Regions from separate parts of the Roseibium sp. RKSG952 genome, predicted to be linked through region 2. Evidence: riboswitches for the same ligand, from Rfam matches in the RefSeq annotation. Region 2 holds a riboswitch; each other region holds the start of a gene.

Region 1 (15,367 bases), on a different contig from region 2:
ACTTCCGACTACGACCGTGAAAAGCTGCAAGAGCGCCTTGCCAAGCTTGCCGGCGGTGTCGCTGTGATCCGCGTTGGCGGTGCGACCGAAGTCGAAGTGAAGGAAAAGAAAGACCGCGTCGACGATGCATTGAACGCAACGCGCGCAGCTGTCGAAGAAGGCATCGTCTCTGGTGGCGGCACCGCTCTTCTGCGCGCCAAGAAGGCCGTTGCAGCGCTGTCCTCCGACAACGCCGACATCGCAGCTGGCATCAAGATCGTCCTGCGCGCTCTGGAAGCTCCGATCCGTCAGATCGCTGAAAACGCTGGTGTCGAAGGCTCCATCGTTGTTGGCAAGATCCAGGAAAACGACGACGAGACTTTCGGCTTCAACGCTCAGACCGAAGAATTCGTCAACATGATCGAAGCCGGCATCATCGACCCGACCAAGGTTGTCCGTACGGCTCTTCAGGACGCAGCTTCTGTTGCAGGCCTGCTGATCACGACCGAAGCCATGGTTGCCGAGTTACCGAAGAAAGAAGCAGCACCGGCCATGCCGGGCGGCGACATGGGCGGCATGGGCGGCATGGGCTTCTAAGAAGCCTGCAGCTCAAAACCTTGTCGGAAAGGGCGGTCCTCGGACCGCCCTTTTTGTATTGACAACGCTAGTTGTTCACAAACGCATTGATCATGTTTGCGATAGCAGCGGTTTGAGCGGTTTTTGCATCTGCTGACGACAATTGCTGGCGATACGGATAGACATAGCGGAACATGTCCTGGGAATAGTATTCCTGTCCGGCCATGATTTCAGTCGGCCCCGGAGCCACCGCACCGTTGGAGGCCAGTCCGATATACTGTTTGTAGTTCCCCAATCGGCTCAGGTTGGCCCAAACAGTCCCTCCGGCGATATTGCCTCCGGCACCGTTCGGATAGGCTTGCGCGCCATAATAGGCGGCCAGATTGGCGGGATCGATGATCGAATGCCCGGAGTGAACCCTGTTGCTCTCCGTCGGGATCAGTTGCAGGCTCTGGGCATACTGATTTCCGCTCAATCGCGCGGTTGCGACCTGATTGGGAGCGATGGAAAAATCCATCAGGCTCATGGGCCGGTAGATCCCGTTGACGTCGGAGGGGAAAACCGAAAACTCCCATCCGGAATTCTTGCGCGCCCAATAGGTGCCTTGCAGATCACCGGCGGTGATGTAGACAATTCCTGTCGGCCCGCCGGCACTCTGGTTCCCATTGGCCGCCCTGAGCTGATCGGTGGTCAGCATGGTCGCCTGATTGTGCATGGCTGCAAGAGCGGCCTGAAAGTCGGTGTAGTTCACCCCCAGTTTCGCAAATACATAATATTTGCTCTTGTAGACATTCCCTCCGACCAGTTCGAGATTGGTGGTCAAGGCGCTGCGCGGATTGTTCATCGGCAAACCGGCAACGGCGAAATAAAGCTTGAAATTGCCCACGACAGATACGAAACCGTGCTCGTGCAATGGCCGCAAACGGCTCGACATGTCGGAGAAGCCGGTGTTTTCGGCAAAGTAGCCGCTCGGCATCTGGAGCGGAAGCAAACTCAGATTGTACTGGAAATTCGTCGAATACGCGCCGTTAACCAGCCGGACGGTTCCAAATCCGACATTGCCGGGTTGAATCAGTTGAAGAGTGGGATCCGTTTGCACTGGCACGGGTGGCCTCCTGTCGGCTCATGACGCAAAAAATGCTGATGCATACAGGAGAGACGCGGCAAACAGGCGCTTGTGATGTCCGCGGTTGCTTGGTCAAGATCTTGAGAGTGTGCGGGCCCTTCGATCAGTGGAGTCTCGTTGTTTAGGACCCCATAACCTCGGACCGGAAACAGGCATCGGACTGCCTGTCAGACTTCAAGCTGCCGGATGATTTGCGCGTAGGAAGCGCCGTGCATGTCACGATCCCGGATCGACCCCTGTATCACGGGGCGCGGCAGGCTGAACTTGATGGCAAAAAGGGCTTCGATATCGAAACGTTTGAGTTTTTGCGGAGCCACGTCGAAAGCGGCAGCCACGGATGCGGTTTGAAGCCGCTCCGACACATCCCGATAGGCGTTTTCACTGCCGCAGAATATGTCGATGGTCAGCCAGAACGGTCCTGCATTCTTTGACCGCACCTCGAACACCAGTTCCTTCAATTGTGTCATTGTCCGATCTCCTCAACTGTGAGCCGGAAAGGGGCCATCGGATCATCCACCGTCAGCACGTGATAAAGGCAAAACTCGTAAAGCACGTCCCGTGACAACTCGGCCGGAGAAAACGGAAACGCGAATGTCGGCATTTCCTCCTGATCTGTCAGCGGATGGTGCAGGAGATAAGGGTTCAGGATTTTGGCAACTTCCCTGCTTGCCTCAGACGTCCCGGCTGTGGCAATCGCGAGAATCCCGATCTCCGTTCCAGATGCGGCTTGCTTGTCCAGTTCCCCTAGCGTGGCGTTCAGTCCGATCAGGCGGAGCTGGATGTCGAAGTCACCGCCGACCCGCTCCCGGGCTTTCACCCCGGCGGTGTCCAAAACCTTGTCACACCATGCATGAATGTTGGCGACGTAGCGCGGATCACGCACGAGGGTGAGAGAGACGGTCTGGTAGCCTGCCCGGCGCGCGCCTTCAAGTTTCACCGTATATCTGCCGGCCGTGATCCATTCACTTCCCTCAACACGCACACGGCGCTCATCCAGCGGCGTGTAGGTCGATGCCGTAACATCAAGATGGCCACCGGGTTCGAACAGGACAAACGGGTTTGTGTTCTCATAAAGCATGTGAGCCGACACCGTGTGCGGGGTCGCCCTCGCCTCTTCGGCCATCGGGGTCACCGTAAATCCGGTTTCATCGAACTCGACCATAATGGTTCCGGTTTCCGGGCTTGTGGTTGCAAGCGCCCCGCACTCTGCAATCTTGGCCCCATGCCAGGCTGCACCCGGATGGCAGCCTCGCGCCAGAGGCAAAGCGGAAATCAGGGCCGTGTCCGTGGTCCGGCCGGCAATGACGATATCTGCGCCCGTATCAAGTGCCGCCTGAATTTGCTCGGCCCCGGCCAGCGCCACGATATTGGTGCATTCGCGCAATGTATCAGCGGAAATGTCCGGAGCGGCCTCAAGGGGCGAGATACGGCCGTTCTCAAGAGCTTCAGACATGACGGCAGCATCCTGGCCGGACTTCAAGACCGCGAGCCGGACCTTGATCCCGAGCTCGGCACAGATCTCGCGGGTGATTGCAGCCATCCAGTCAACCGCAGAATCAGCACCACATGTGCCTGCGCTGCCAATCAGAAGCGGAACACCTGCCTGTGCCCGGGCTTCAATCAGTTCCCGCCACTCGCTTTTGACCGATCCGCTGGAATACTTGCATGTTCCGGTCCCGAGATAATACGGTCCACTATCTGTTGAGCCACCGTCGATGGCAATAATATCCGGGTTTTCGCGAAGCCCGCGGGCCAATGCCTTTCGATCATAGCCAAGACCGAGAGCGCCAGCAGGCACCAGTACTTTGACCATTGGATGCCCTTTCACGTTGACAAGAAAATTCCCTCACATCTTTCGATATATTTTGTATGTAATGGTATACAATATTGTCACTATGACCGATATTTCAGATCGTTCAAACCATGCCTCTAATTTATGGAATTATTGCAATTTCAAGGGGTATTTTTGTGTTTTATTTGACAAAATCGAACAACGCACCCGGAAAACAGCTCTTTATGGCACGCTCCCATTTGGCTGGAAGTGCCATCTAAACCCCAAAGCAGACGGGTACCCTCTTCCCTTTTCCCATTGATCGTAATATCACGATGAATATGCAGTCCGGCTGACAAACTCAATCAATGATCACGGCTGTTTTTGATTCTCGCCCGACAAGCCGGCACATCACAGGAAGACACAATGATTGACGATCAGAATGCCCGGATCGAGAAACTTGAAATTGATCTCGCCCACGCGGTGAACACGATTGATGATCTCAATCAGGTTGTGATCGAGCAAGCACGCGACATCGAAAGGCTCAAACGGCGCGTCCTCTCGATGACTGATCAGTTTGAAGAACTGATGGAAAACGTGCTGCCCGCCCACCAAGCCGAAAAGCCTCCGCATTACTGAAAGTGTCTGCCGGACAGCCCGCGATTAGCCCTATTCCGGACAACAGTGAAGGAAGGATATCAAATATGCAGAACATGCGCCTTGCATTGAGAGAACGGCCCACAGGCCTTCTGACAGATGAACACTTCGACAGGATCGAGGAAGAGCTTTCTCCTCTCGCAGACGGACAGGCACGCGTCCGGGTGGTATACGTATCGCTTGACCCTGCCATGCGCGGCTGGGTTTCCCCCAGCACCGATTCCTACGTTCCGCCGGTCCCGCTTGGCGACACGATGCGCTCGCTCGGCATCGGTGTTGTCGAAGAGAGCAAGACGGACGCCTACAAGGCAGGCGACTGGGTCAGCGGCTTTACCGGATGGACCAGGTATCTCGATGTTGCTCCGGGCCAATTGAATGTCGTCCCGCAGACCGTCCCGATGGAAGCCTATATGGGTGTCTTCGGCCTCGCAGGCGCAACCGCCTATCATGGTCTTGTGAAGACCGGCGAACCGAAAGCCGGTCAAACGCTTTGTGTCACAGGCGCAGCAGGCTCGGTCGGTTCGCTGGTCGGTCAGATCGGCAAGGCGCTTGGCCTCAGAGTGATCGGGATTGCCGGTACCGACGAGAAATGCAAATGGCTGGTCGACGACCTCGGCTTCGATGCAGCTCTGAACTACAAGACCGACGATCTGGAGAAAGGCCTGCGCGAGTTCGCTCCGGAAGGTCTTGACCTTCATTTTGAAAATGTTGGCGGCAAGCCGTTCGCGGCCGCGCTCAACAACATGAAGGCCTTTGGCCGAATGGTCTTTTGCGGCTTCATCTCCGTCTACAACGGTGAACGTGCGGACGAATACCCGGACCTCACGGCACTGATCCGCAAGCGCCTGACGTTCAAGGGCTTTGTGATGACCGATCACTTTGACGAATATCCGGAAATCTTCGCGGAACTCGGCAAGCTGATGCAGGCGGGCAAGCTCAAGTACCGGCTCGACATCGTTGACGGTCTAGAAACCGCTCCAGCCGCCTTCGGCAAACTGTTCGACGGCACCAACAAGGGCAAGCTTGTGGTCAAGGTTTCCGACCTCTGATCACGCGCGCTTCCCAGATCGAGCCGGGGCGCGCCCCCCGGCTCACGCTCCTAACATATCGCCGATCTTGCCGGACTGCTTGCAGAACGCGTCCGGCACGCGGTTCTTCCGTATTGCCAAGGCTCAAAAGCCATGGCATAAGGCCGCCATCATCAAGAGAAGGGCTGGCGCCCTCGCCAACCTGCCGGCCGGGCAAGGTGGTTTCCGCATTCAGGGATGTGGCTGACGCGCTTTTTTGAAAGACGCATTGGCAATCAAGCGGTTAGGCATAAACATGCGCCAGTCCTCCTCGGGGAACCGACGGAGGATTTATTGTATCAGGATCCAATCGCGGGCCGCGCTGCCCAGCTGATCGCACACAGTGATTGCAACGGCATTCTGTCCGGGAACGCTGCCGACCGGTCTGATGTTTGGGAAGACGCTGCAGAAAGTTGCGTTTTGGCCCGCATCGACAGCCTGAAAATCCTGGGCGGTCTGCCGCGCCACACCCCCCCGCTTCCAAGACAAGACAAGCTCCAGCGGCTTGAAACACTCCTGAAGTTCTGGGCGAGTGGCTGCACCTGCATCGTCGACGAACCACTTTTTGCCGACATTCTCAATCGCCGCCGCCCGCGCCCTGCGGCTAAAGGGTAACCGGCACCTTCGGGATCGGTGTCGGGCGCCCGTCCTCGTCAACGGCAACCATGGTGAAGTTGGCCTCGGTGACCTTCTCGCGTTGGCCGAACCGGTGACGCAAGGCCCAGGCTTCAAGGCGGATTTCCATTGACGATGTCCCGATCCGCGCGATGCTGCTGTAGATACACAACACATCCCCGACATGAACCGGCCGGATGAATTTCATCTTGTCGACAGCAATGGTGACGACCCGTCCGCCCGCCCGCTGACCGGCGGCAATTCCACCCGCCAAATCCATTTGTGACAGCACCCAGCCGCCAAAAATGTCCCCGGCCGCATTGGTATTGGCCGGCATTGCCATGGTTTGAAGCGTCAAGTCGCCAATAGGTGTTTCGTCGCTCAAGTCCGCTCTCCCGTGACCATTTCAAACAGACAGTAGCGAGCGGACACGAGAAGGGAAAGAACCTTTATCCGTAGATCATCACCAGAAGGAAAGTGATCCATAACGGCATGGGTGCGGCGACCCAGATCAGAAAGACGGGCCAAAAAATCGCGCGCTTGGATGTTTTCTGCATGATCAGCCCATGACCTCCGGCAGTCTCGCAATTTCCCAGATGGTCAGAACCGTCAGGGCGACAAGGCCGACCCCGAAGGCGACCCGGGCATTGGACACCAGAACGCGTCCGGCTCCGCTCAGGACGGGTTTCGGCATGTTGCGCGAATCCAGATACATGGACAACAGCATGATCGAGAAGACGGAAAACCAGATGAAGACAAGGACTTCCGCAACAAGAACAATGGTTTCAAGCATGTGAGGTCTCCTGAAACGGGGAGGCAGAGCTCAGGTTTTCGGGCGGGATTGCGCCCGGTGTCCCGAATGTGGCCAGCCAGAGACTTTGAGCGATGCGCTCGGCGTATTTGATGATTTCCGCAGCAAGCGGCGGTTCGAAGAGTTCGGTCATGACACCGCGAAAGACCACCAGCCACTCGCCGTAGTCCCCGCTCACAAGCTCTTTCTGCTTGAGATGGGCGGGAACGGGTTTACCCTTGTAAACCCCGGTCTTGAGCAGAACGGACTGCCAGAACAGGTCCATCTTCGACAGGTGCTCGTCCCACTTGCCTTCCAGCCGCCGCTCGAAGATCTCGCCAAGACGTGGATGCTTGCGTACGGCCCCGTAAAAAGTCCGGACCATGACGGCGATCGTCTCGGGGTCGATCCTGTCGAACCTGGGCCGGGATTGATCCGGCTCCCCTGAATGCCCAACAGGTTGCTTGTGCAAGGTTTGGGTCATTCGCCCCTCCTAACATTCATATAAAATGCATCTTTTATATCGCACCAGGATCACATAAAATCAACATCTGAAATGAATGTTTTTGAAAGACCGCCATGCGCCTGAGCCAAGCAAGCGATTTTGCGTTGAGAATCCTGATGTTTCTGGGACAGACGGATGAACCGCAGACGGTTGACAAGTTGAGCAAGGCGCTCGGCCTCGCCAAGTCACACGTCATGAAACTCGTTGCCCAGCTGGCCCGAACCGGACTGATCGAAGCGACACGCGGCCGTGGCGGCGGCATTCGGCTACTGAAGACGCAGGACAGCATCCGGATCGGTGATGTGGTCCGCGCATTCGAGCCGGACATGGGCGTGGTCGCCTGTTTGAAGTCCGAGCCCTGCGGATGTGTCTTCTTGCCAAGATGCGCCCTGAAGACCGCCATGAACGGAGCCGCCGAGGCCTTCATCGAGCACCTCAATCAGCAAACCCTGGCCGACATGCTGCACGGCACCCAGATTGTCGCAAAGCCGTCGGGACAGTGATCGTGGCGGATGATATTACAGTGAAGCGGCCTGTTCCAAAAGCTTGGGCTGCTCGAGACAGTAATAGCCTGAAATCCGGCTGATGGTCCCAGAACGTTTCCAGTCGTTCAGCACCCGGCTCACATTCTCGCGCGCGGCCCCGGCCATGTTGGCTATGTCGGCCTGGCTCAGCTTGTAGTGGATCAGGACGCGCCCCCCGTCGATCGGTTTTCCGAACGTATCGGACAACTGCAGCAGTGCCTGCGCCACCCGCCCCGGCAACGGCAGGAATGATCTGGCCGCCAAAACGTCATTCGACTGCCGGAGCCGTTTTCCGACGATGTAGAGCATATGCCGGTAAACGGCCGGATTCTGATCCGCAAACCGCTCGAACGCGGATTTGTCGACGAAGGCCAGCCGGGCTTCCTTCAATGCGATGACTGTTGCGGACCGGGGCCGGCCATCCAGCAAGGCGAGTTCTCCCACCAGATCGCCCGGTCCCAAGACCGCCAAGAGCTGCTCGTCGCCATCGACAGACAGGATCGAGACCTTGAGAGATCCTTCCAGAACCGCATAAAAGCCGTTTCCGGGATCCCCGTTCTCGAACAGGATGGTTCCGGCTGAAATTTTCATTGGCCGGGCGAGGTTTGCAAGCTCGCTTGCAAGATCCTCCGCAAGCCCTTCAAGCGAAAAACTGTTCTTGAGAAAGTCCTGAATAGCTGCCACCCCACCCCCCTTGGTGCGACACTGAAATCCGGACGCTTTACCGGATTAAATCTGCGTCATGTGACAAACATCACATGCGCGAGCTCAGATTAATCCTATATATACAAATATGGAAGCGGGAACCCCACCGCTTCTGACCTCCCCGAAAAACGGTTCCGTCCCCCGCCGGAGCCGTTTTTTCGTTTCGGTGCAGCCCTATCGGACTGTGACATCCCGCTTTGGCCAGGATGTCATGGCGAAGGATGCAGGATCTATTTTCCGGGACGGGGCACGACCGGGTCAATCGGGTCCGATTTAAACCCTGTCAACTCATAAACAACGAGATCTTCCAGTTTCACGCCACGAACAGTGCGTGGCAAGCGGGCGATCTCGACGACATGGTCGTAATGGGCGGTCAGATCCTTGCTGCGGTCACGGCGCGCCTCGGCGACATAAAGACCGGTTTTCCTGAACCGGGCCGGATCTGGCTCCGGCATCATGACATACCGGATCCTCTCGTTGAATTGATAGACCGGCAGGTGACTGTGCATCAGGAAGTCAAGCTGCCCGTTAAGCCCGTAGCCGCTTGTCAGAATGTAAGAAGCCCCGGTATCGCGCACGATCTGTTCCAGCCGGAACCCGATTTCGTGCCATCCCCGGAGTTGGGAGGTCGGATCCTTGCGGCCAAGGGCGCCGTTCAATGCGTGAACGGCATGGATTTGCACGACAATCGCCACGACAACTCCGAGCACCACCCCGGTCTTTGCCACCCCTTGCCAGACCCGAGCCGAGGCCTGTGCTGCAAACACGGCCGCAAGCATCGCAAGCGCTGGGAACAGCGGCGCGGGCCAATTGGCTTGAACCCTCGCATGGGCCGAGTGATAGGTGAGGTAAAGCAGGAACGGAACGACGGACAGAAGCAGAAGCGATACCCTGGTGTCCTTTGCTCCAAGTTTCGGCAACAACCGCCAGAATCCGGCAACCGCCAGAATGGCAATCAGAGGATTGAGCAGCCCCAAAAGTCCGCCGACAAACTCGGGGTAGTACTTGAGCGTCCAGTCATCGCCTTCTGCGCGGCCAAACTGCTTGTAAAAGCTTGCCCAATCATAGAGCGAATTCCAGTAGATGACCGGAACGGTACACAGGACCGCGATTGCACCACCGGCCCAAAGTTGCCAGCAGCCGAGCCACCGGCGCGCCTGCGGCACCCAAAGAAGCCAGGCAACAATACCCGCGCCCAAAAACAACACGGAATACTTGGACAGCAGCCCAAGCCCGGCAAACAGCCCAACTGCAAGCCACCAATAGGCGTTTCGGGAATGGATCAGCTCGGCAAGGCTCCAAAGGGCCAGCCCCCAAAAGAACACCGAGGGCGCGTCCGGGGTCGCCAGAATGCCGCCGACACCAACCAGAATGCTGGTGTTCAAGAACAAAACCGCCCAGCCGGCCGTTCGCTCGTCAAACAGCAGGTAAGCGGTACGCCACAGAAACAACGACCCAAGCGCGGATGACAGCACGACAAGAAACCGGACGCCGATCACGGTGTCGCCGAAAATCTGCTGCCCTGCCCAGATCCACCATCCGATCATCGGCGGATGATCATAATAGCTGAGCGCGGGATAAAGCCCCCAGAGCCGGTAGTAAGCTTCGTCCTCGACGAAATTGGCATGGGATGCCGACCAGAATTTCAGCAAGGTCAGCAGCCCGACAAAGAGGATCAGGAAGCCGGATTGCAGGAAAAACGGCAGCCGGGATTCGGAAGATGAAGCGTGCACGCGGGCCTCGTCAGCTCTTGCGCCAGGTCAGGGCGGAACTCGCAGCGTAGTTCCACACCGCCCCCATGATCGCACCCGCAGCGCCCGCGACGAGCCAGTAGCTCGGATCCAGATAGATCAGGTTTGCAACCCCCACATTTGCCAGAACCCCGACAGAACAGACCGCATAGAACGACAAGAGCCCGATGATCGCCCTGAAACCGTGCAATCGCCGATCGCGATAGGTCAGCTGGTTGTTGAGGAAGAAGTTGGACGTCATGGCAATGAAGGACGCCGCCGTCTGGGCGAGGTCAAAGCTCAAACCGCCAAACACCAGCAGGAGACGCAAGGCGACGAGATGGACCACAAGCCCGCTTGCCCCGACGAGCCCGAACATCAGGAAACGGGTCGAAATGATGTTGCCGAAATAGCGGGAAAGCAAAAGACCGAAATAGTCCAGCGTCACCAGCGTATCGAGTTTGCTTTCGCCGTGCTGGCGTTCGCGGAATGTAAACGGCAGCTCTTTCGTCTTCAGGGTCCCTTTCGACGTCGAGACGATATCCAGCAGGATCTTGAAGCCCTGAATCGAGAGCTTCGGTGCGACTTCTTCAACCCTTTCGCGGCGGATCATGAAAAACCCGCTCATCGGATCGCTCAAGGTGACGTGAAGCAGCTTCTGTGCAAGGCCATTGGCAATGTTCGAGCCCCAGGCCCGCACCGCCGACAGCCCCTCGCCGACCTTGCCCGCCTCGGTCTTGCGGCTCGCCACCACGAGATCGGTGTCTCCCTCGCGGATGGCCGCGAGCATTTTGGGCAGCAAGGTCTCGTCATGTTGAAGATCGGCATCCATGACGGCGACAAATGGCGCCGAGCTTGCCAACATGCCTTCGATACACGCGCCGCTCAACCCGCGCCGCCCGACACGCCGGATGACACGAACCCTTCGATCCTCTGCAGCGATCCTGCGGGCGGTTTCCGTAGTGCCATCGGGCGAATTGTCGTCAACAACAATCACTTCCCAGGCAACCCCGGTGAGCGCCCGATCTATGAGATCAATAACAACCGGAATGTTTTCAGCTTCATTGAACGTCGGCAGGACAACCGTCACCTCGGCCGGCTCCAGAGCCTGATCCACCCCGGCCAGAAGTCGGGCGAATCCGTTTCTTTGATCTGCGCCTGCTGCGCGGCCTTGGAAATCCGCCATCTCGTGCATTCAATTATGTCGCTTGTTCTTGCGCCTGTGCCCTCGGAAGGCCGCCGCATGTACCGGGTTTTGTTTCAGAAAGTGCGCGGACCATAACCGTGTTTGTGCGGATTGCAAGAATTTGCGCCGGACGCGAACGGTGGCAGGCCGGGTATATTGTGCCGTTATCACCTTGGGGAAGGCAAAAATGAGGCAGCCGGTCCAGCCGGCACGCTTTGCCGGATTAATGGACCTGCGGGCAGGCGCGTGACCTTGCCCTGAAAACGGGTTTCGTCTAGGACACGCTGAAATCTGTTCTTTCATGGTTTTCGGACCGTTTCCATGCGGCTGCGGGCCATTCCGTTTTCCTCGCCAGGACTTTCACACCGATGGGCAAAAAACAACAAAAACTGAAGGCTCGCCTGCCGCGTGGCTTTGTCGACCGCTCCGCCGACGACATCCGGGCAACGGACGAGATGATCGCCAGGATCCGCAAGGTCTACGAGCAGTATGGCTTCGATCCGGTGGAAACTCCGGCTTTCGAATATACGGACTGCCTCGGCAAGTTCCTGCCGGACACCGACCGGCCGAATGCAGGCGTCTTTTCCGTTCAGGACGACGACGAGCAATGGATGAGCCTGCGCTATGACCTGACCGCGCCGCTGGCCCGTCATGTGTCGGAAAACATCAATGAAATCCAGATGCCCTACCGGACCTACCGGGCAGGCTATGTGTTCCGGAATGAAAAGCCCGGCCCGGGCCGGTTCCGCCAGTTCATGCAATTCGACGCCGATACGGTCGGCGCGCCGGGCGTGCAGGCGGATGCCGAGATGTGCATGATGATGGCCGACACGATGGAAGCCCTCGGCATTGCGCGCGGCCAGTATGTGATCCGGGTCAACAACCGGAAGGTTCTGGACGGGGTTCTGGCGTCTATCGGCCTTGATGGTGAGGAAAACGCAGAGCGCCGCCTGACAGTTTTGCGCGCCATCGACAAGCTGGACAAGTTCGGCATCGAAGGTGTCCGCCTGCTTCTGGGCGAAGGCCGCAAGGACGGCAGCGGCGACTTCACAAAGGGAGCGGAGCTTTCTGCAGATGCAATCGAGACCATTGTCGGCTTTGTTTCCGGCACGGCGGACATCGACAATGAGGGTCAGACAGAGCTGAACGTCATGGCCGGCATGTTCGAAGCCTGCGGATATGGCCCGGACCGGATCAAGATCGACCCATCCGTTGTGCGCGGGCTGGAATACTATACCGGCCCGGTCTATGAGGCCGAGTTGCTGTTCGACGTGACCAATGAAAAGGGCGAAGTCGTCCAGTTCGGCTCTGTCGGCGGTGGCGGGCGCTATGACGGACTGGTCAAGCGCTTCACCGGCCGGGATGTTCCGGCAACCGGCTTTTCCATTGGCGTGTCGCGTCTGATGACGGCCTTGAAGAACCTCGGCAAGCTGAACACCACGGATGTGGTGGCACCGGTTCTCGTGACGGTCATGGACGGCGAGACAGAAGCACTCGGCCGGTATCAGAAAATGGTTCAGGATCTGCGCGGCGCCGGAGTCCGCGCGGAGATGTATCAGGGCAACTGGAAGAAATTTGGCAACCAGCTGAAATATGCCGACCGCCGGGGGTGTCCGATCGCGATCATTCAGGGCTCGGATGAGCGCACGGCTGCAGAGCTTCAGATCAAGGACCTGATCGAGGGCAAACGTCTGTCGGAAGAAATCACCGACAACGTGACCTGGCGGGAAAGCCGCCCGGCGCAAATCACGATACCGCAAGACCAGCTGGTCAAGACGGTCAAGGACATACTTGCAAGCCAGGCCGAAGACCGGCGACGCGCACAAGAGGGCTAGACGGATGACAGGGGCAGCGCAGACACGCGACGCGACCATATCGAGAGTGCTTGAGCAATTGATCTCGTCCGGCCATCGCCATGTCGAGCCGCCGCTTTTGCAACCGGCAGACCTGTTCCTCGACCTGACCGGCGAAGACATGCGCCGGCGGCTCTACCTGACCAGCGGGGCGGATGGTGCGGAACTGTGCCTGCGGCCCGATTTCACAATTCCCGTCTGCCGCCTTCATCTCGAAACTGCCGGAACCGGTTATCCGGTCGACTATTGCTATAACGGCACCGTGTTCCGCCAGAGACCCTCGGGCCCGGGCGAAATCCCGCAACTTGGTGCCGAAAGCCTTGGGCGCACTGATCGGCTTCAGGCCGATGCAGACATGCTGCTTCTCGCTGTTCAGGCCCTCGAGACGTTTGGCCTGTCCGGATTCGACATCCGGATCGGCGATGAAGCCCTCTTTGCGGCCGTGCTCGGCGGTGTCGGCCTGCCCTCCGTCTGGCAGAGACGCTTGCGCGACTGTTTCGGCGAGACGGACAAACTGAACGAGGCTATCAGCCGGATGGCCGGAAACGCGGACAGAAGCGAGGACAACCGCGCCGTCCGCCTCGGCTTCCTGTCGGCCCTTCAAGGTGCTGATCCCAAAGCCGCACATGCAGTCGTGGAAGACTTGCTGTCGATTGCCGGAATTTCCGCCGTTGGCGGCCGGACACCGAGCGAGATTGCAGACCGTTTTCTCGAACAGGCAGCACTTGCCGACGGGTCCGCAGATCACCGTCCTGCCGCGGAGCATCTTAAAAAGTACCTCGGCATAAACGGCAAGGCACTGGCAGCCGTCGAGGCTCTCGGCCATTTTGAAAACGACACCGGGATCGATCTCTCCGGTCCGATTGCCGACTTCAAAGCGCGCCTGGCCGCACTGGAAACCGCCGGATTCGACACCAACCGTCTGGTTTTTGCCGCCGATTTCGGAAGGCGGCTCGACTACTATTCCGGGTTTGTCTTCGAGATGCATATGGGCCAGACTGTCGCCGGTCAACTGGTTGGCGGCGGGCGTTACGACAAACTTTTGAAGCTTCTGGGAGCCGACAGCGAGGTACCGGCAACCGGTTTCTCGATATGGCTTGATCGCGTCGCCGAAGCATTGGGAGACGAGGCATGAGCAAGTTAGTCATCGCCATACCATCCAAGGGGCGTTTGCAGGACAACACCCATGACTTCTTTGCCCGCGCAGGGCTGAAGGTCACCCGGCCGGGCGGCGCGCGGAACTATCGCGGCGCCATCAAGGGCATGGAGTCGGTCGAGATCGCGTTCCTCTCGGCCTCCGAGATCGCGCGTGAGCTTGCAGAGGGAAAGGTCCATTTCGGCATCACCGGACTGGATCTGATTTATGAAAGCATTCCCGATCCCGACAAGGCCGTCCACGTTGTCTCTCCGCTGGGCTTCGGTCATGCAGATGTGGTGGTCGCTGTCCCCAAGGCCTGGATCGATGTCGAGACCATGGCCGACCTCGGCGACGTGGCTTCGGATTTCCGCGGCCGCCATGGCAACAGGTTCCGGGTAGCCACAAAATACGTGAACCTTACGCGCGCCTTCTTCGCGGAAAAGGGTATTGCCGATTACCGGATCGTGGAAAGCGCCGGAGCCACCGAAGGTGCACCTGCGGCGGATACTGCGGAACTCATTGTCGACATCACCAGCACCGGGTCGACACTCGAGGCGAACAATCTCAAGATCCCGCGCGACGGCGTGATCCTGAAAAGCCAGGCCAATCTCGTCGCATCCATCAATGCCGACTGGTCCGAAACGGCCCTTGCCGGTGCGCGGGCCATCCTCGACCGGGTGGCGGCGGAAGAACAGGCCCGCAACTCGAAACTGGTCAAGGCCTCTGTAAAGGATCGCACCGCTGCATTGCGCGCAGCCAGCCGTGTCGGCGCCATTCAACCTTATTCGGCTACGCCCGATTCCCAGCTGTTGCATCTTCTGTGCCCGAAAGACGCTGTTGCAGCCTGTGCGGAGGCCCTGATTTCGGAAGGTGCGGAAACCGTTACCGTCGAAACACTCGACTACGTGTTTTCCAGGGACAATCGCCTGTTCAAACCGTTGAAGCAGCGGGTCGTGCGCTAGCGTTTGTCACGGTACTCGCCCCTGAGGATGAACCAGCCCATCAGGAAAAAGTAGGTTCCGGTTGCGACAACATTGAGCAGACCAGCGCCAAGCTGCAAGGATGGCGGCAGGTCGAGAAACTTGTTGAATGGCAAAACGATGAGCAGCGGAAGAATCCATTTGATCCGCTCAAGCCCCGCGACC
Region 2 (11,050 bases):
GCCTTGATGCACTGGTCATAGGCGGGATGCGCCATGATGATGCGCTTGCCGGTCTTGGGATCGTCGTGCTCTTGCGCCAGGATGGCCGCACACTCGGCTTCAGCTTCTTCGAAGTGACGCAACAGAACCTCGGTGTTGGCCACGTCAAAGTTCCAGCGGGCATATTCCTCTTCGGTCTGCTTGAAGATGTCGCCATAGGTCAGTGGGCTGGGCGACTGCGGATCATTGAATGGCATGTCCATTACATGATCGATACCCAGCACATACATTGCCAGACGCTCGAGACCATAGGTCAGTTCACCAGAGACAGGTGCACAATCATGGCCGCCAACCTGCTGGAAATAGGTAAACTGGCTGACTTCCATCCCGTCACACCAAACCTCCCAGCCCAGACCCCAGGCACCCAATGTCGGGCTTTCCCAGTCATCCTCGACAAAGCGGATATCGTGCAGCTCCATATCGATGCCGATGGCCTGCAACGAACCCAGATACAATTCCTGAAGGTCTGGCGGGCTGGGTTTGATCAGCACCTGATACTGGTAGTAGTGCTGCAACCGGTTCGGGTTTTCGCCATAGCGCCCATCCGTCGGGCGGCGTGATGGCTGAACATAGGCTGCTGCCCATGCTTTTGAGCCCAAAGCACGCAGTGTCGTCGCCGGGTGGAACGTACCAGCACCAACTTCCATGTCATAAGGCTGCAGGATCGCGCAACCCTTCGACGCCCAATAGGTCTGAAGCCGCAGGATAATCTCCTGAAATGAACGTGGTGCGCTGGACGTATCGGTCATGACATTCCCTTTGGACGCGTCGGCGCCCGGTTCCGGTCGGTTTTGCCCTTCCTATGCAAGGGGCCAAGGGGCGTCAACGGGCCAATGGCATGATGCTGTCACTGCGCGGCCACACCAGAAATTCCCCGTATTCCAACCATGGCGTTCAGCACATTAAATCGCGTAATCTGCGCCAAAGATAAAACACTGCATAACACGGGCAGAAAATGACACGCGCATTAACGGCATTTCTATTTCTTTTTCTCTTCGGCCTTCGGGCTGCTTTCGCGCAACAGGATCAGGGCGTCTGGGTCCAGGTCGAGGCGCAACCCTCGCTGCGCGAGGCGCAGGATCGCGCACAAGCGTATTCCAGCACCCTGCCCGACGTGAACGGCTTTCGCCTGAACAGTGGCTGGTATGCGATTGTAATCGGGCCCTATCTGCGTGACGACGCCGAACAGGTTTTGCGCGTTTACCGGGCCGAAGGTCAGATCCCTGCTGACAGCTTCATCGCATTTTCCAATTCGCTGGGACAACAGTTCTGGCCGATCGGTGCCAACATCCTGGACCGAGGGGCGATTACGGCACCCGTTCAACCTGAAACTCAGCCTGAGCAACCTCAGGCCGCATTGTCACAGGAATCAGACGAAACCCGATCTGAGGCTCTGCAGGGTGAGCGGCTGCTGACTGCGCAAGAACGCAAGGATCTTCAGACCGCCCTGCAGGCTGCAGGCTTCTACAACTCCACAATCGACGGTGCATTTGGACAAGGAACGCGCCGCTCCATGGGGGATTGGCAGCGCTTCAACGGCTATGAGCCGACTGGCGTTCTGACGACACTGCAGCGCAAGACGCTGATGGATGATTACAACGCTCCGTTGATCAGCGCTGGTATGGAGCGCCACTCTGATACTCAAGCAGGCATCGAATTGGATCTGCCATTGGGCTTGGTTTCCTTTGATCGGTATGAGGCACCTTTTGTTCACTTCAAACCAACCACCGATTTCAACGCCCAGGCACTGTTGATCAGCCAGGAAGGCAGCAAATCGACATTGCGCGCGCTTTATGAGGTTATGCAGTCCCTGAAAATCGTCCCGCTGGATGGCCCTCGCGAGCTGCGTGGTGACAGCTTCACCCTGGAAGGGCGCGGAAACGGTATTGTCTCGTATACTCAGGCCGCACTGAAGGATGGTAAGATCAAAGGCTTTACGCTGGTTTGGCCCGAAGGAGACGAAGCCCGCCGTGCACGCGTTCTGGCAGCCATGAGGTCCAGCCTGAGCACCACCGATGCCGTGTTGGATGCCAGCGCCGGAGCGGATGCCGAGCAGCGCATCGATCTTGTTTCAGGCTTGCAAATTCGCAAGCCCCGCCTGTCCCGCTCGGGCTTTTTTGCTGACGCGAATGGTGCCGTTCTGACCGTTGCCGAAGCTGCCAGCAGCTGCACCCGTGTAACACTGGACGGCGATCAGGAGCTGCAGGTGGCCTGGACAGATGTCGATCTTGGCATTTCGGTTCTGCGCCCCATTCGGACGCTCGCTCCGATGAGTGTCGCAGAATTCAGTGCCAGCCAGCCTCGCATTCAGTCCGAGGTCGCTGTTTCAGGGTATTCGTACGAAGGTGCGCTGGGCGCCCCGACGCTGACATACGGACAGGTTGCCGATATCCGGGGCCTGAATGGTGAGGAAGGCGTGAAACGCCTGTCTCTGGTTGCTCAGCCCGGCGATGCTGGCGGGCCAGTTTTTGATAGCAGCGGCAATGTTGTCGGCATGCTGCTGCCTACCGCTTCGGAAGGTCGTACCCTGCCCGACACGGTCAGTCTGGCGGCCGGAGCAGATCGTCTGAACGAGGTTCTGACCAAGGCAGGTGTTTCGGGTCAGTCGGGACAGGAAACAGCACAGATTTCGCCGAACGAACTGAGCCGTCGCGCCACTGGTATGACCGTACTGGTTCACTGCTGGGATTAAGCAGTTAGCGACTCCCAATAAAAAACGGCGCCGCAATCGCTTGCGGCGCCGTTTCGTTTTCGGAGATGTTCAAAGCACGTCTGGCGTCACCCGAATAAGGGTGGGCACCGGCGCCTCAAAAGCCGCGCGGACAGCTGCTTGCATTTCTTCAAGACTATTAGGATTGGCAGATCGCGCGCCATATGCCTCGGCCAGTCGACAGAAGTCAGGATTGCGCGCGACGACCGCATTCGGGGCGATCTGACCCCGCACCATGCTGTCTTCGATCTCTTTCAGCTTGCCGTTGTCCCAAAGGATGATGGGCAAAGATAAGCCCAACTCAACTGCGGCACCCAGTTCCTGCATCGTGTATTGGAAACCATAGTCACCCGCGATTACGGCTGTCGGTTTGCCACGGCGAGCCACCGCTCCGCCAATACCAGCGGGCAGCGCATAGCCCAGCGTCCCAAACCCGGTTGGGTGATGCCAGTGATAGGGAAGGGATACATCCCAAATCTCTTTGGCGACATAGGCAAACTGGGTCATGTCCGAATAGATCATGGTCTCGGCAGGCATCGCCTCGCGCAGCGCATCTGCGACCGGCACAATGCCGGGTCGTTCGGCATCAACCTCTGACCGCCACCGCGCGCGGGCCACAGCCACTTCCTCGTGGGTCCATCCTGCGGCAGGTTTCGCGTTTTCGGTAGCAGCCCACAACGCGTGAGCAAAGCTTTCACCATCGACCTGCAATTTGACAGATGCACGGTGATGATCCGACAACACCTCGGGATCCAGATCTACACGTACCAGATTAGCAGTGTGGCCAAGGTCACGACGCCACAAGTCGACCTCGCCCAGTTCCGCTCCAACAGCGATCACAAGATCTGCCGACGCAATCACGTCAGCGCTCCCCGGGCGCGGCAGCATTGCACCAAAATCCAACGCATAGCCGGTGCCCACCAGACCCCGCCCGGCATAGGTGGTGAAACATGCAGCGCCAAGCTGGTTCAAGATCTGACGCCATAGGTTGGAACGACAGCCGCCGCCCAGAATAAACAATGGTCGCTTTGCGATGTTCAGCAGCGACATGACAGACGAGATGTCCGGTGGTGACGCCTTGGTGCGCAGCGCGGGTTGGTTCGGGAATGGGGCAGGATCAGCGCTTGCTTCCAACTGCACAATAGGTACCTGAATGTGTTTGGGCCGAGGGCGACAAAGTTCGAATTCTTCAAAGGCGCGTTCGATCAGACCATAGGCGGATTGGGCATCGTTCGCCTGAACGGACCAGTCAGTTACGGTTTCCGCAGCCGCGCGCTGATCCTTCATCTGGTGCAACTGCCCGCGCTGCGCCTGCGTTTCGTCAAGACATGAAGACAGAACCAACACAGGAACAGAGTCAGTATAGGCCTGTCCCATCGGTGTCATCGTGTTGCACAATCCTGGTCCGGTGATCACATAAGCCACGCCGGGCTTGCCTGTCGCCCGGGCATATCCATCTGCCATGAACCCCGCACCCTGTTCGTGCCGCGCAAGAACATGCGTAATCCCAGCCTCCTCGATACCGCGATACATTTCCTGATTGTGCACACCGGGAATGCCAAAGATCACATCAACGCCGCGATCCTTCAGCATGTGCGAGATTTGCGCACCAAGGGGTCTTTTCATCAGCCTCTCCAGAATTGAACGGTAAAGATTGCGTAAACGGCCAGCAGCTCAAGGCGGCCTACCAGCATTCCGATTGTCAGCAGCCACTTTGCAGTGTCATTGAGATTGGCAAAGTTGCCTGCCGGACCAATCTGATCACCCAGACCCGGCCCCACATTGGCCAAAGCGGTCGCGGCACCAGATACCGATGTAATGAAATCCAGTCCCGTCAGTGCCAATGCCCAGGACAGGATACCCATCGATAGCGCGAAGAACATAAAGAAGCTCATGACCGAGGTCAGAACGTCAGGGCCGATTGTACGACCATCATACTGGGGCAGAAAAACACCATGTGGCGAACGGATTCTGCGGATCTGCGTTTTGATCGAGGCAAACAGCAACTGATAGCGGAAGACCTTGATGGAACAGGCAGTCGATCCCGCACATCCACCGATCAATCCGATCAAAAAGAACAACATGATCGGAAAGCTGCCCCATCCCATATAGTCGACACTGGCATAGCCGGTGCCAGAGATGATCGAGGTGATATTGAACAAAGATTCTCGGAAAGCCTGTTCCCAATGGTGCGGGAAGACCGATGTCAGGAACACTGACATGATCACGACCAGTACGACAATCGTCGCCAGAAAGGCGCGTATCTGGCTGTCCTGCCAGAGGGAGTTGGTGTTGCCATTGGCGAACTGAACATAACGAACAAAAGGCAATGCAGCCAGGATCATAAAGATCGAAGCAGCGTATTCAGCGGGTCCAGAAAAAGTCCCGAACGAGGCATCGTAGTTGGAAAACCCACCCGTCGAAACGGTCGTAAACGCGTGCACCAGTGCATCGAAAAAGCTCATCCCCAGCCCGGCATAAACCAGCATGCAAACAAAGGTCAGAAACACGTAGATCATCGATATCTGACCAGCGATCTCCTGCGCCCGTGGTAGGATTTTCCCCATGGTTTCAAACCCTTCCGAGCGGAAGATCTGCATACCACCCACCCGAAGCTCGGGCAGAAAAACCATGGCGACAACGATGATCCCGATACCGCCCAACCACTGCAAGATACCGCGCCACAACAACAATCCGCGCGGTAGGCTATCCAGCCCGGAAATAACGGTTGAGCCGGTTGTGGTCAGACCCGACATCGCCTCAAAATAGGCGTCGACGAACCTCAGCTCAGTTTCGCCAAATATGAAAGGGATCGATCCGAACACAGGCAATGCCACCCAAACGCCCGAGGTCAGCAAAAAGGTCTGACGGATCGTTAGACCTTCGCCCACGCCGTTGGAACAACTGATGGCAAGCACAGTACCTGTCAGCAGGGTAATAACCGCACTTTCAAAGAACACATGCCATTCGCCACGGCCCTCGATCAGGTCCGCGAGCATAGGTAGCAGCATGGTCGCCCCAAGAATGGCGACCAGCAGGCCAATCACATATCCAACCGGGCGAAGGTCCATCATGACGGGCAGCGTTGGCCCGCCTTCCCGATCATGTCAAGCAGATGATCGGGGATTACTCTTCGCTTTTGTCAGATGTCCCCGGCATCACCGGCGGTTTTGAAGGCGCACGAGTCTTTCGGGCAGTAGTCTTGACCGTAGACGTTGTCGCCACTTCAGGCGCCTTTGCGGCCTGTTTGGGCGTGGACGTTGCGGTTTTGCGAGTGCGAGCGACGGGCTTGGCGGCCTTTGGTTTCGGCTCGACCGCAGGTGTTTCTATTACAGGCTTCGGCGTGACCTCGGGTTTCGGAGCGCTCGTTGCCTGAACCACCGCAGGTTTCGGCGCGTTGGCAGCGGGTTTCTCTTGGACCGAAGCAGCTTTGGGTGCTGTGTTTGCTCTGGCAGCGGGCCTTGCTGCAGCACGTCCGCCCGTGGCGCGCGGTTTTGCCGGTGGCTTGGTCTGCACACGCGGTTTAGGTTGCGGTGCCCTGGTCGTTTCTGCTCCTGCACCAGTGACCTTAGCAGCTTTCGCCTTGGGTGCGACTGGTTTCGCGGGCTTGGCAGTGGCGGCCGGTTTTACTGCTTTCCTTGCTGCTGGCTTGGCAGGCTTTGGCGCAGGCGTCGGTGCCGACGCGGCCTCGTGTAGGGCATTAATCGGAGCCATCGGGATTTCAAAGGCCGAATGAGCCATGATCTGCATGATTTTCATCTGGTTGGCCATTGCATAGCCGGCCAACCGAAAGGCTGCGGCTTGAATCTCAAGCTGCTGGGTAATCGGGTTCATTACTTATTTCTCCTGTGAATGCCATGCAGCCAGGAAAAGAGTGTGAGGCGCCCTGCCCGCTCCGATTTCTCGGTCGGCGACTTTGGTATTGCAGTCCAAGGCGTCGCACGTCTCGGCTTCCTTTCGGGGCAGCACACCATATCAGGCGCTGGCATGCCGCAGCTGCATTCAGCAGCAGCCTAACCCGAAGCACATCGCAATTGCAGCATTATTCGCTGCAATGCGGCAATAAAGCGCCGATTTGGAGATATGGTGCCCAATTGATCCGCTAGTACGCGCAATCACCCAACATGGAACAGGGTGGTGAACAGCCTTGGGTCCAGACTTGCAGAGGCAAAAGTTGGACCCTCTGTCAGGATCGAAACAGCGTCGTGGCTATGCAGACTTTCCTGATGGCTTGCGATTACCCGGAAATCCCCGACATGATGATCGGCCAGCAGTTCGGCACAGAAAAGACGCGCGGCATCTTCGACAAAGATCGGATTGGCGGCGTTCAGCTCGGCAAAGGCCTGCTCGTCCTCACGCTTGACCATGACCTGAGTTTCGGTCGGTACGGCACGACGGCACAATGCGATCAGGTCTTCAAACCATAGACAATCAGCGTCGCAATCTACCACAACCGATATACGTGCAACCGATCGCTGCGAATGCGGCGTCGCCAATTGGCCGCGCATCGAACGTGCATGCTCACTAAGTTCCAGCGAACATGGGCAGGTTGACGAATAAACATAGTCCAGATGCATGATCTTCTGGCGCACACCGTTCTGTTCAACCAACTCCAGCGCGATATCGTAATACTGATAGCCTTCAAGCCCGGATCGCAGGCTTTTCACCCGGTCAGGATAGGAAAAGCGCATCTGAATCCGTGCATCAAAACTGTCCAGATCAGTCATGTAGTCGCTCAGCGCCGCTTCCATAACCTCAAAGCTGAAAGTGCGTTCGGCATGTTTGTAGAATGAACGCATGATCCGGGACATGTTGATGCCCTTCTTCTCAGCCTCCAGACTCACAGTGCCGGTAATCGAGGTCTCAAGCGTCAGATCATCACCATGCTTGCGGTGAAAACGGATCGGCAGTCGGAAGTTAGAAATACCGACATGCTGAATCTGCTGCTTGGCCCCACGGATCAAGCTGGACGGACCATTCTGCAGGTCCGGCAGTGTATCCCGGTAAGCTTCGGAGATTTGAAAGCCCTCGGGATATTCACGCGACAGCGAAGGATAGTTCACCGGCGCCAAGCCGGGCACCAGACGCGACACGGCCGGATCAAGCTGACTGATCTCAGCGGCAGATGCAGACTCCGCCCATTGGCGCAGCACCTTAAGTGCAGCGGCTGCTTCGTCGCGATCAGGTGTCTCGTCAATGTCGCGCGAGTGAATATTCATAGGCTGCGGTTCCTCGATTGGTCGCCGGAATATATACGACTGCAGTTGTTTTTCCAGTCTAGCCTTGTACGTGCGAATTAGCAGGCTGGATCAATAAAGAGTAGAGCAAAATCGTCACTTTCCGAGCGAATGCGCCACGTAACTAACAGTCAAGGACAGGATCGGTAGATACCCAAAGTCTGGCAACTTAACCTTGTCGCAAACGGAACAGTATCGAACGCGCTCAGATTCTAGCATTTCAGAAAACACAAACATCGCTGCCAACAGGGGGATAACAATGCGCGATATTCTCGACCTCGACCGATTTCCCATCGACCGCCCAGGTAGTGCTGAGTGGAACAATCTTGTCGAAAACTGCCGCAATGACCTTGAGCAAGATGGTATGTTCAATCTTGACGGCTTGATGCGCGGCCAGATCGCGGCGCAGGCCGTTTCCGATATGGCACCCCGGTTCGAGAGCGAAGCGTTTCTGCATGAGCGTCGTCACAATATCTATTTCAAAAAGATCGCCGATCTGCCCGAGGGCCATCCTGCCCTGCAGGAATTTCAAACTTCCAACCGGACGCTTTGTGCAGATCAGATCGACGGCTCTGCCTTGTTGCGTCTGTATGAATGGCCCGAATTTGCGCAGTTTCTGGCCGCGACGATGGGGAAACCCGCCCTGCATGTGATGGACGACCCGCTGGCGCGTGTGAACGTCATGTCATATCAGGAAGGGCAAGCACTGAACTGGCATTTCGACCGCTCGGAATTTACCACGACGATGTTGCTGCAGGCCCCGGATCAGGGCGGAGGCTTTGAGTACCGCACAGATTTGCGCAGTGATACTGACCCAAACTATGACGGTGTTGCACAACTGCTGAGCGGTGGTGACGATCAAAGCAAGGTCATAACGCTTAGCCCGGGCACGTTGAACGTGTTTAAGGGAAAGAACACCGCCCACCGGGTAACCCCGGTTGGTGGCGACAAAGCCCGCGTGATCGCTGTCTTTTCCTATTACGAAAACCCCGGCGTCACCTTTACCGAAGCCGAGCGGATCGGTTTTTACGGACGCGCCTGAGGCAAATTCCCCCTGCAGCGGGTAAGCGCTGCAGGGTTGTCATTTAGTTCTGCGAAGCTTCAAGCGCTTGTTGGATATCAGCCAGAAGATCCCCAGCATCTTCCAGACCAATCGAAAGACGGATCAGACCGGGCGTGATCCCCAGTTCGTCTTTCTGCTCGTCACTCAGCCGCTGATGCGTGGTTGTGGCAGGATGAGTCGCGATAGATTTGGCATCCCCCAAGTTGTTCGAAATCACCGGAATGTTCATCGCATTCAGGAACGCAAAGGCCGCAGATTTCCCGCCCTTGATATCCAGCGACAAAACCGTACCGCCCTTACCGCCCAACTGCGACTGGACCAGAGCATTCTGCGTATGCGTCTTGAGCCCCGGATACAGGGTACGCTCCAGCGCAGGATGGCCTTCCAATGCTTCGGCGATCTGCTGCGCAGTCTCTGCTTGGGCGTTGACGCGCAATGCGATGGTTTCCAGCCCCTTGAGCATGATCCATGCATTAAACGGGCTCAGCGCGCCACCTGTATGCTTCAGATACGGCTCAACAGTTCCGCGGATAAACTCCTTAGTTCCGATAATGACACCGCCCAGCGCACGTCCCTGACCGTCAATATGCTTGGTTGCGGAATAGACCACCACGTCTGCGCCCTGCTCAATCGCGCGGGAGAATACGGGCGTCGAGAATACATTGTCCACAACAACAGTCGCACCAACCGCATGCGCCAGCTTGGATACGGCAGCGATATCAATCACTTCCAGAGTGGGGTTCGACATCGACTCGAAGAAGACAGCTTTGGTATCCGGACGAATGGCCGCCTGCCACTGCTCAAGATCAGTGCCATCAACAAAGGTGACCTCAACCCCATAGCGGGCCAGGATGTTTTCCAGAATATAAAGACAGGAACCGAACAATGCCTTGGCCGAAACAACGTGATCGCCCGCCTTCAGCATGGAAGTCAGTGCACCATTGACCGCCGCCATACCCGATGCCGTGGCGAACGCATCCTCTCCGCCTTCCAGCGCGGCAATGCGTTGTTCGAACATTGAAACAGTGGGGTTGCCGTAACGGGCATAGATGAACTCGTCCGGGCCACATTCCAGAAACCGTGCCTCGGCCTGTTCAGCATTGTCGTAGACAAAACCCTGCGTCAGGAAAATCGCCTCGCTCACCTCGTTGTACTGGCTGCGGCGAACGCCTCCATGGACGGCTTGGGTGCGTTTGTTCCAGTTCTCGCTCATCTCATTCCTTTCAGCCTCCGGCAGAGGCAAACAAAAAACCCCAGACGCGGCCAAGCGAAAGGGGTCTTTCATCCTGACCTTTTAGCGGTGTTGTTTAGCGTGGCCCGCAATCCGGTAACAAATCGCCACGAAGCTTCTGCGACGCAAATACGCCGGGCGTCCTTAGCAGTCAAGCCCGGCCGCAACCCTGTCACGCTTTCGTAACTCCCCCTTGCCGATTGCAGAGAAAACCGCATGATCCTTTCAATCTGAGGAGACACCATGATCGATCTGTATTTCTGGCCCACGCCGAATGGCTGGAAAGTATCCATCGCATTGGAAGAGATGGAGCTTGCCTACACCACTCATCTGATCAACATCGGCAAGGGCGATCAGTTCGACCCGGACTTTCTTAAAATCGCACCAAACAATCGAATGCCCGCCATTGTCGATCCGGATGGCCCGGACGGGGCACCGGTTTCGGTGTTCGAAAGCGGCGCAATCCTGATGTATCTGGCCCGCAAGACAGGGCGTTTCTACGGCAAGACCGAACGCGACCGCATCGCGGTCGAGGAATGGCTGATGTGGCAGATGGGCGGCGTCGGCCCGATGGCCGGTCAGGCACATCATTTTCTGAAATACGCACCTCAACTGGACCCGCCACAGAACCTCCCCTACCCCAAAGACCGCTACCGTTCCGAGGTTGCGCGCCTCTATGGGGTGCTGGATCGCCGACTGGCCGAAAACGAATATGTTGCCGGAGATTTCTATTCGATTGCCGACATGTCGATCTGGGGCTGGGCCAGCCT
Region 3 (5,743 bases), on a different contig from region 2:
GCTGGGAAAAAACCGTTTGCATCGGCAGATCTTGCGCAATCGCCAGCAAGACCCCATTTTGCCGCCGGCTGCCGCAGCAGCACGGTTCAGGGCATAACAGGCGGAGAAATGCATGCGGGACAAGGTCAGGGCCATGGTCGGCTCCCGGCGGTGGGAATATGCCATTGTCACATTGATTGTTATCAACGCAATCACGCTCGGGCTTGAGACCAGCCCGGCGGCAATGTCTGCTGCCGGCGGGCTGTTGCTGGCGATGGACCGGGCGATTCTGGCCGTCTTCGTCGTCGAACTGACACTGCGGCTTTATGCGCATGGACTGCGCTTTTTCCGCGACCCCTGGAGCATCTTTGATTTTCTTATCGTCGGCATGGCCCTGATGCCCGCCAGCGGATCGCTTTCGGTTCTGCGCTCCTTGCGGATCCTGCGCGTACTGCGTCTGATTTCGGTTGTGCCGTCGTTGCGCCGGGTGATCGGCGGGCTGATTTCCGCCTTGCCGGGCATGGGCTCGATCGTCGTCCTGATGGCGCTTGTGTTTTATGTCTTTGCCGTCATGGCAACGAAGCTTTATGGCGAAGCTTTCCCGGAATGGTTCGGCAATCTCGGGCGTTCGATCTATTCGCTGTTCCAGATCATGACGCTGGAAAGCTGGTCCATGGGCATCGTGCGCCCGGTGATGGAGGTCTATCCGAACGCCTGGCTGTTCTTCGTGCCGTTCATTCTGTCGACGGCCTTCACGGTGTTGAACCTGTTCATCGGTATCATCGTCTCGGCCATGCAGGAGGAACATGAACACGAAGCCGACGCCAACCGGCAGGCCATTCATGACGATACCGGCATGATCCTGGAAGAAGTCCGCAAACTCCGGGTTGAAGTCGCGGAGCTACGGGAAGAGACCCGGCAAAAGGGATAGCGGGAGCCGCAAACAGGTTGGGCCGCAGCCTTGCGATCACAGGTCTGTTCGCAAAGTCTTACGAATATCAACCGGGATCTGCGCGTTGCGGCCTGACTGTTGCTTCGTGGGCAAACACCGGTGTGGATTTCACTGCTCAAGGGCAGTGATCATGTCCACACGGGTTGCATGCCGGCCGCCTTCGAAAGAGGCGTTCAGGAATGCATCCACAATATCCAGCGCCAGCCCCTCGCCAATGACCCGGGCTCCAAGGGACAGCATGTTGGCATTTTCGTGCTGGCGGAGCATGCGGGCAGAGTAGGTGTCTGCACACACGCCGCAGCGAATGCCCTTGACCTTGTTTGCAGCCATCATGATGCCCTGGCCAGTGCCGCACAGGACAATCCCGAACCGGCAGTCGCCGGAGGCAACACGCCGGGCGGCCGCTTCGCCATGCTTGGGATAGTGGGTGCTTTCGGGCGTTGCCGGCCCGATATCGACCACTTCACAACCGCGTGCGAATATATGGTCAGCAATGGCCTGCCGAAGCTGAATGGCAGCATGATCGCTGGAAAGAACGACGCGGCAATCCGTATACATTGGACCTCTCCTACCCGAGCCGGCGGTGAATTGCGAGTGTGCCACAGGGGTACAAAATACACGGGCGACGTCAATTTTGGCTGTTTTACCGATTTCCAAAAAGAACCCGGCCTAGAGTTTTGCAACCACGCTCCCAGGCCCCGTAACGGTAATAACGACGCCGTCGCCGGTGTAGTCGCGGTTGAGCACCTCCAGCCCAAGGGCTGAAATGCGGGTTTCCAATTCGGAGCTGTCGGAAAATGAGGCCGAAACGGTCTTGATCTTCCGGCGTTCGAAAGGCACCAGTTCGGCCTTTGCGATGGCGTCTTGCGCAGCGCCTGAATAGGCCCGCGCCAGACCGCCGCCGCCGAGCTTGGTGCCACCGAAATAGCGCACGATCAGAACGGCGGTCTCGACCAGCTCCGCGCCCTGCAAAACGCGCAAGGTGGGCATGCCGGACGTTCCCGCCGGTTCGCCGTCATCCTTGCCGCTTTCCTCGATCCGGCCGTCTTCCAGAAGATGCCGGTGCGCGGTGACGATGTGGTTGGCCTTCCTGTGCTCCTTGCGCAGGGCCTCCAGCGTGCATTGAAAATCGGCCAAGGGCACCAGATGCGCCAGAAAGCGGGACTTCCGGTCTTCCAGATATCCGGTGAAGGCGCGTGTGACGGTCTTGTGCAAGTGGCAGGCCCCGGGACCGGTTACCCGGCCATCCTGAAATGCTTGGAAAGCTTCAGTGCCTGCCCCTGATAGTTCGAGCCGATGCCTTCGCCATAAAGCTGGTCCGGGCGCTCGGCCATGCGTTCATAGACCAGACGTCCGACGGTTTGCCCGTGTTCGACGATGAACGGCACGTCATGGGAGCGGACTTCCAGCACGGCACGCGACCCGACGCCGCCGGCGCCCGCATGACCGAAGCCGGGATCGAAGAACCCGGCATAATGCACCCGGAACTCGCCGACCAGCGGGTCGAACGGCACCATTTCGGCGGCAAAGTCCGGCGGCACATGGACCGCTTCCTGACTGACCAGAATATAGAAGGCGTTCGGGTCGAGGATCAGCTCGGCGGACTTGCGCCGGTAGATCGGTTCCCAGAAATCGAGCGGTTCCTGCGCGCCGGGCAGATCCACGTCGACAAGGCCGGAATGCTGCTTGGCGCGGTAGCCGACCAGACTGCCCTCGCCGGTGCCTTTCAGATCGATCGACAATTGCACGCCACCACCGATGCGCTCGTTGCCGCCGCTGACCAGGGTATGGCTCCGGTGCACCTCTTCAAGCTCCGCATCCGGGATCAGCGCGGCGCCCCGGCGGAACCGGATCTGGCTCAGGCGCGAACCGGTGCGGACAAGGATCGGGAAGGTGAGGGGAGAAATCTCCGCGTAGAGCGGGCCGTCATACCCGGCAGGCACGGTGTCGAAGGCGAGGCCTTCATTGGTGATCACCCGGGTGAACACGTCAAGCCGGCCGGTGGAGCTCTTCGGGTTGGCGGTGGCGGAAATGTCGGCGGGCAGCCGCAGGCTTTCCTGAAGCGGAACGATGTAAACGCAGCCGGTTTCCAGAACCGCGCCGTCCGACAGGTCAAAGGCATGCAGCTTCAGCGCATCAAGACGGGCCTCGACCGACACGCCGGGGCCGGGCAGGAAACTGGCGCGCACCCGGTAGGCCTTGTTGCCGAGCCGCAAATCGAGGCTGGCGGGCTGGATCTGACCGTCGACCGGTGGCATCTCCGCCGCAATGGCGCCCGCGTCAAACATCTGCCTGATCGTATGGGCCGGCAAGATGCCCTGCGTGCTTTGTCCGGTCTGTCCGCTCATGGGTGCCCCAATTTCTTGTTTTTTCCTTTCGAACAGGCCTTAACGGATCGAAGCGCTGGCGCCAACCCGAAATTATTTAGCCAGATTGACCTTGCGGATCTTTTGCCGTATTTCCATCTCCATTCGTGGTGATTTGGGCCGGCCGGCTTGCAGCCACGTTAAACAAGTTGCTAAAAAGGCCGGGTTGCAAAAACCCCGGTCCTGGCCGGGGTTTTTGCATTTGGAGCATTGGAATGGCGCATAACGACAAGAACGGCTCACAAACCTGGCAACCGGCCACGCAGCTGGTGCATGGTGGCACGACCCGCTCGCCCTTTGGCGAAACCTCCGAGACCATCTATCTGACCCAGGGATTTGTCTATGCGGGCGCAGAAGCCGCGGAAGCCCGCTTTAACGGCGATGATCCCGGTTTCGTCTATTCCCGTTATGCCAATCCGACCGTTGCCATGTTCGAGGACCGGATCAAGGGTCTGGAAGGTGCTGAAGCCGCGCGGGCAACCGCCAGCGGCATGGCTGCCGTCAATCTGGCCCTGATGGCCTCGGTCAAGGCGGGTGATCATGTGGTGGCGGCCAAGGCGCTGTTCGGCTCCTGCCGCTATATTGTCGAGACCCTGCTGCCGCGTTTTGGCGTCGAGTCCACGCTGATCGACGGCACCGATCTCGACCAGTGGAAGGCTGCGGTCAAGCCGAACACCACGGCACTCTTTCTGGAAAGCCCGACCAATCCGACGCTGGAGATCATCGACATCGCCGCCGTTGCCGACATCGCCAAGTCGGCCGGTGCGCGTCTGATTGTCGACAATGTGTTTGCCACGCCGATGTTCCAGTCGCCGCTGAAGCTTGGCGCCGATGTGGTGGTCTATTCGGCGACCAAGCATATTGACGGGCAGGGCCGGTGTCTGGGCGGTGTCGTTCTGTCCGATGAAGACTGGATCACCGACGAAGTGATGCCACTGGTCAAGCATACCGGGCCGCATATGAGCCCGTTCAGCGCCTGGGTTCTGCTGAAGGGGCTCGAAACCTTGCCGCTCCGCGTGGCCCGTCAGGCCGAAAGTGCCGGCCAGATCGCCGATTTCCTCGCCAGCCGCAACAGCATCGCGCGGCTGATCTATCCGGGCCGGGACGATCATCCGCAGGCCGAAATCGCCAGGCGTCAGATGACCGGCGGCTCGACCATGCTGGCCTTCGAGATGGACGGCGGCAAGGAAGCGGCGTTCCGTTTCACCAATGCGCTGAACCTGATCAAGATCTCCAACAATCTGGGCGATGCCAAAAGCCTGATCACCCACCCGGCGACGACCACTCACCAGTCCATCGGCGAAGAGGCCCGGGCCGAACTCGGCATTTCCGATGGCATCCTGCGCCTGTCTGTCGGGCTGGAAGACCCGGCCGACCTCTTGTCCGACATCGAACAGGCCCTGAGCGCGGTATAGGGCTGGCTACGTCCAATCATGCTGTGAACGCCCTGAATGGTGAAGCCGGCCATTCAGGGCTTCCTTGCGGTTTTGCAATCCTTGAAACACAATCCCGTATCGCGAGGCCAACCTTGCTGTTGTCCTGGTGCGGTTTGCGGTTGAAACCACCATCCGCTGCGGGACGCGTGCAAACAGGTTCATACACAGGACTGCGGATTGAATGGCGGGCGGTCAATTCTTAAGTTGTGGTCATGTCGCAACCGGCCCAACGCCAGCAAGGAGCCCTCAATGTCCGACCAGAACCTCACCCGATTTCTTGGCGGGTCGCCGGGGCAAGTGATCTTGCGGCTGGTGTTCCTGTCCTTTGTGGTCGGCGTGCTGTTGTCGGCGCTTAATCTCAATCCCATGGACATCGTGAACATCACGATGAACTTCTTCGAGCGCATCTGGAACATGGGATTTGCGGCCCTCGACAACATCTGGCGCTACTTTGTCATGGGCGCGGTAATTGTTATACCGGTGTGGTTCGTCCTGCGCGTCCTGTCGCTTGGCAAGCGGACAGAAACCCGCCCGCCGCAGGATGGCCCGTCCTCGTCACACAGCGATCGCAGCACTATGCGCTAACGCTGCCCGATGCAGAGACAGGTGGCGGTCGGACAATTCATCGATATCCGTCGAATAGCCGCCGCCGAGCACACCGGCGAGCGGCAGCCCCTTCGAGCGGACCGCTGAAATGACATAACGATCGCGCAGGCTTAAACCCTCCCGGCTCAGCGCCAGCCGCCCGAGACGGTCGCCCCGGTAAGGGTCGACCCCGGCATTGTAGAACACGATGTCCCAGTGCTCCCGATGAAGCACCTCCGGAAGGACATCGCTGAGGACCTCCATGTAATCCGCGTCCTCCAGTCCGTCGGCAAGCCCGATATCGAGGGAGGACGGCACCTTTCGAACCGGATAATTCTTTGCCGCATGGATCGACAGGGTGAAGACATCCGGATCGTCTTCGAAAATGCCGGCAGTGCCGTCGCCCTGATGCACATCCAGATCGA

The links. Region 2 has a riboswitch for S-adenosylmethionine ahead of metZ (O-succinylhomoserine sulfhydrylase). Riboswitches for the same ligand answer to the same signal wherever they lie in the genome.
Positions count from the first base shown of each region.
Region 1: another riboswitch for S-adenosylmethionine. It lies ahead of E1297_RS31965 (hypothetical protein); the one in region 2 lies ahead of metZ (O-succinylhomoserine sulfhydrylase).
Region 3: another riboswitch for S-adenosylmethionine. It lies ahead of E1297_RS05375 (O-succinylhomoserine sulfhydrylase); the one in region 2 lies ahead of metZ (O-succinylhomoserine sulfhydrylase).

Region 1 covers NZ_SMMF01000948.1:77,997-93,363, forward strand. Annotated here, with positions in the region: gene groL (chaperonin GroEL) at 1-576, shown strand, start outside; gene E1297_RS31940 (hypothetical protein) at 644-1,660, opposite strand; gene E1297_RS31945 (DUF4387 family protein) at 1,849-2,148, opposite strand; gene E1297_RS31950 (acyclic terpene utilization AtuA family protein) at 2,145-3,494, opposite strand; gene E1297_RS31955 (SlyX family protein) at 3,879-4,091, shown strand; gene E1297_RS31960 (NADP-dependent oxidoreductase) at 4,157-5,158, shown strand; SAM-I-IV-variant riboswitch at 5,303-5,426, shown strand; gene E1297_RS31965 (hypothetical protein) at 5,471-5,791, shown strand; gene E1297_RS31970 (acyl-CoA thioesterase) at 5,781-6,134, opposite strand; gene E1297_RS31975 (hypothetical protein) at 6,351-6,584, opposite strand; gene E1297_RS31980 (group III truncated hemoglobin) at 6,577-7,065, opposite strand; gene E1297_RS31985 (Rrf2 family transcriptional regulator) at 7,161-7,589, shown strand; gene E1297_RS31990 (Crp/Fnr family transcriptional regulator) at 7,605-8,294, opposite strand; gene E1297_RS31995 (glycosyltransferase family 39 protein) at 8,546-10,048, opposite strand; gene E1297_RS32000 (glycosyltransferase family 2 protein) at 10,059-11,231, opposite strand; gene hisS (histidine--tRNA ligase) at 11,600-13,066, shown strand; gene E1297_RS32010 (ATP phosphoribosyltransferase regulatory subunit) at 13,071-14,219, shown strand; gene hisG (ATP phosphoribosyltransferase) at 14,216-15,184, shown strand; gene E1297_RS32020 (hypothetical protein) at 15,181-15,367, opposite strand, start outside.
Region 2 covers NZ_SMMF01000963.1:329,017-340,066, forward strand. Annotated here, with positions in the region: gene E1297_RS47725 (glycine--tRNA ligase subunit alpha) at 1-788, opposite strand, end outside; gene E1297_RS47730 (serine protease) at 995-2,731, shown strand; gene E1297_RS47735 (thiamine pyrophosphate-binding protein) at 2,801-4,375, opposite strand; gene E1297_RS47740 (TrkH family potassium uptake protein) at 4,375-5,823, opposite strand; gene E1297_RS47745 (hypothetical protein) at 5,876-6,583, opposite strand; gene folE2 (GTP cyclohydrolase FolE2) at 6,865-7,968, opposite strand; gene E1297_RS47760 (2OG-Fe(II) oxygenase) at 8,246-9,028, shown strand; gene metZ (O-succinylhomoserine sulfhydrylase) at 9,072-10,262, opposite strand; SAM riboswitch at 10,324-10,401, opposite strand; partial or broken gene E1297_RS47770 (glutathione S-transferase N-terminal domain-containing protein) at 10,524-11,050, shown strand, end outside.
Region 3 covers NZ_SMMF01000745.1:154-5,896, forward strand. Annotated here, with positions in the region: gene E1297_RS05355 (ion transporter) at 113-910, shown strand; gene rpiB (ribose 5-phosphate isomerase B) at 1,040-1,489, opposite strand; gene E1297_RS05365 (YigZ family protein) at 1,601-2,146, opposite strand; gene E1297_RS05370 (2'-deoxycytidine 5'-triphosphate deaminase) at 2,167-3,279, opposite strand; SAM riboswitch at 3,395-3,474, shown strand; gene E1297_RS05375 (O-succinylhomoserine sulfhydrylase) at 3,513-4,712, shown strand; gene E1297_RS05380 (DUF6460 domain-containing protein) at 4,983-5,318, shown strand; gene E1297_RS05385 (histone deacetylase) at 5,289-5,743, opposite strand, start outside.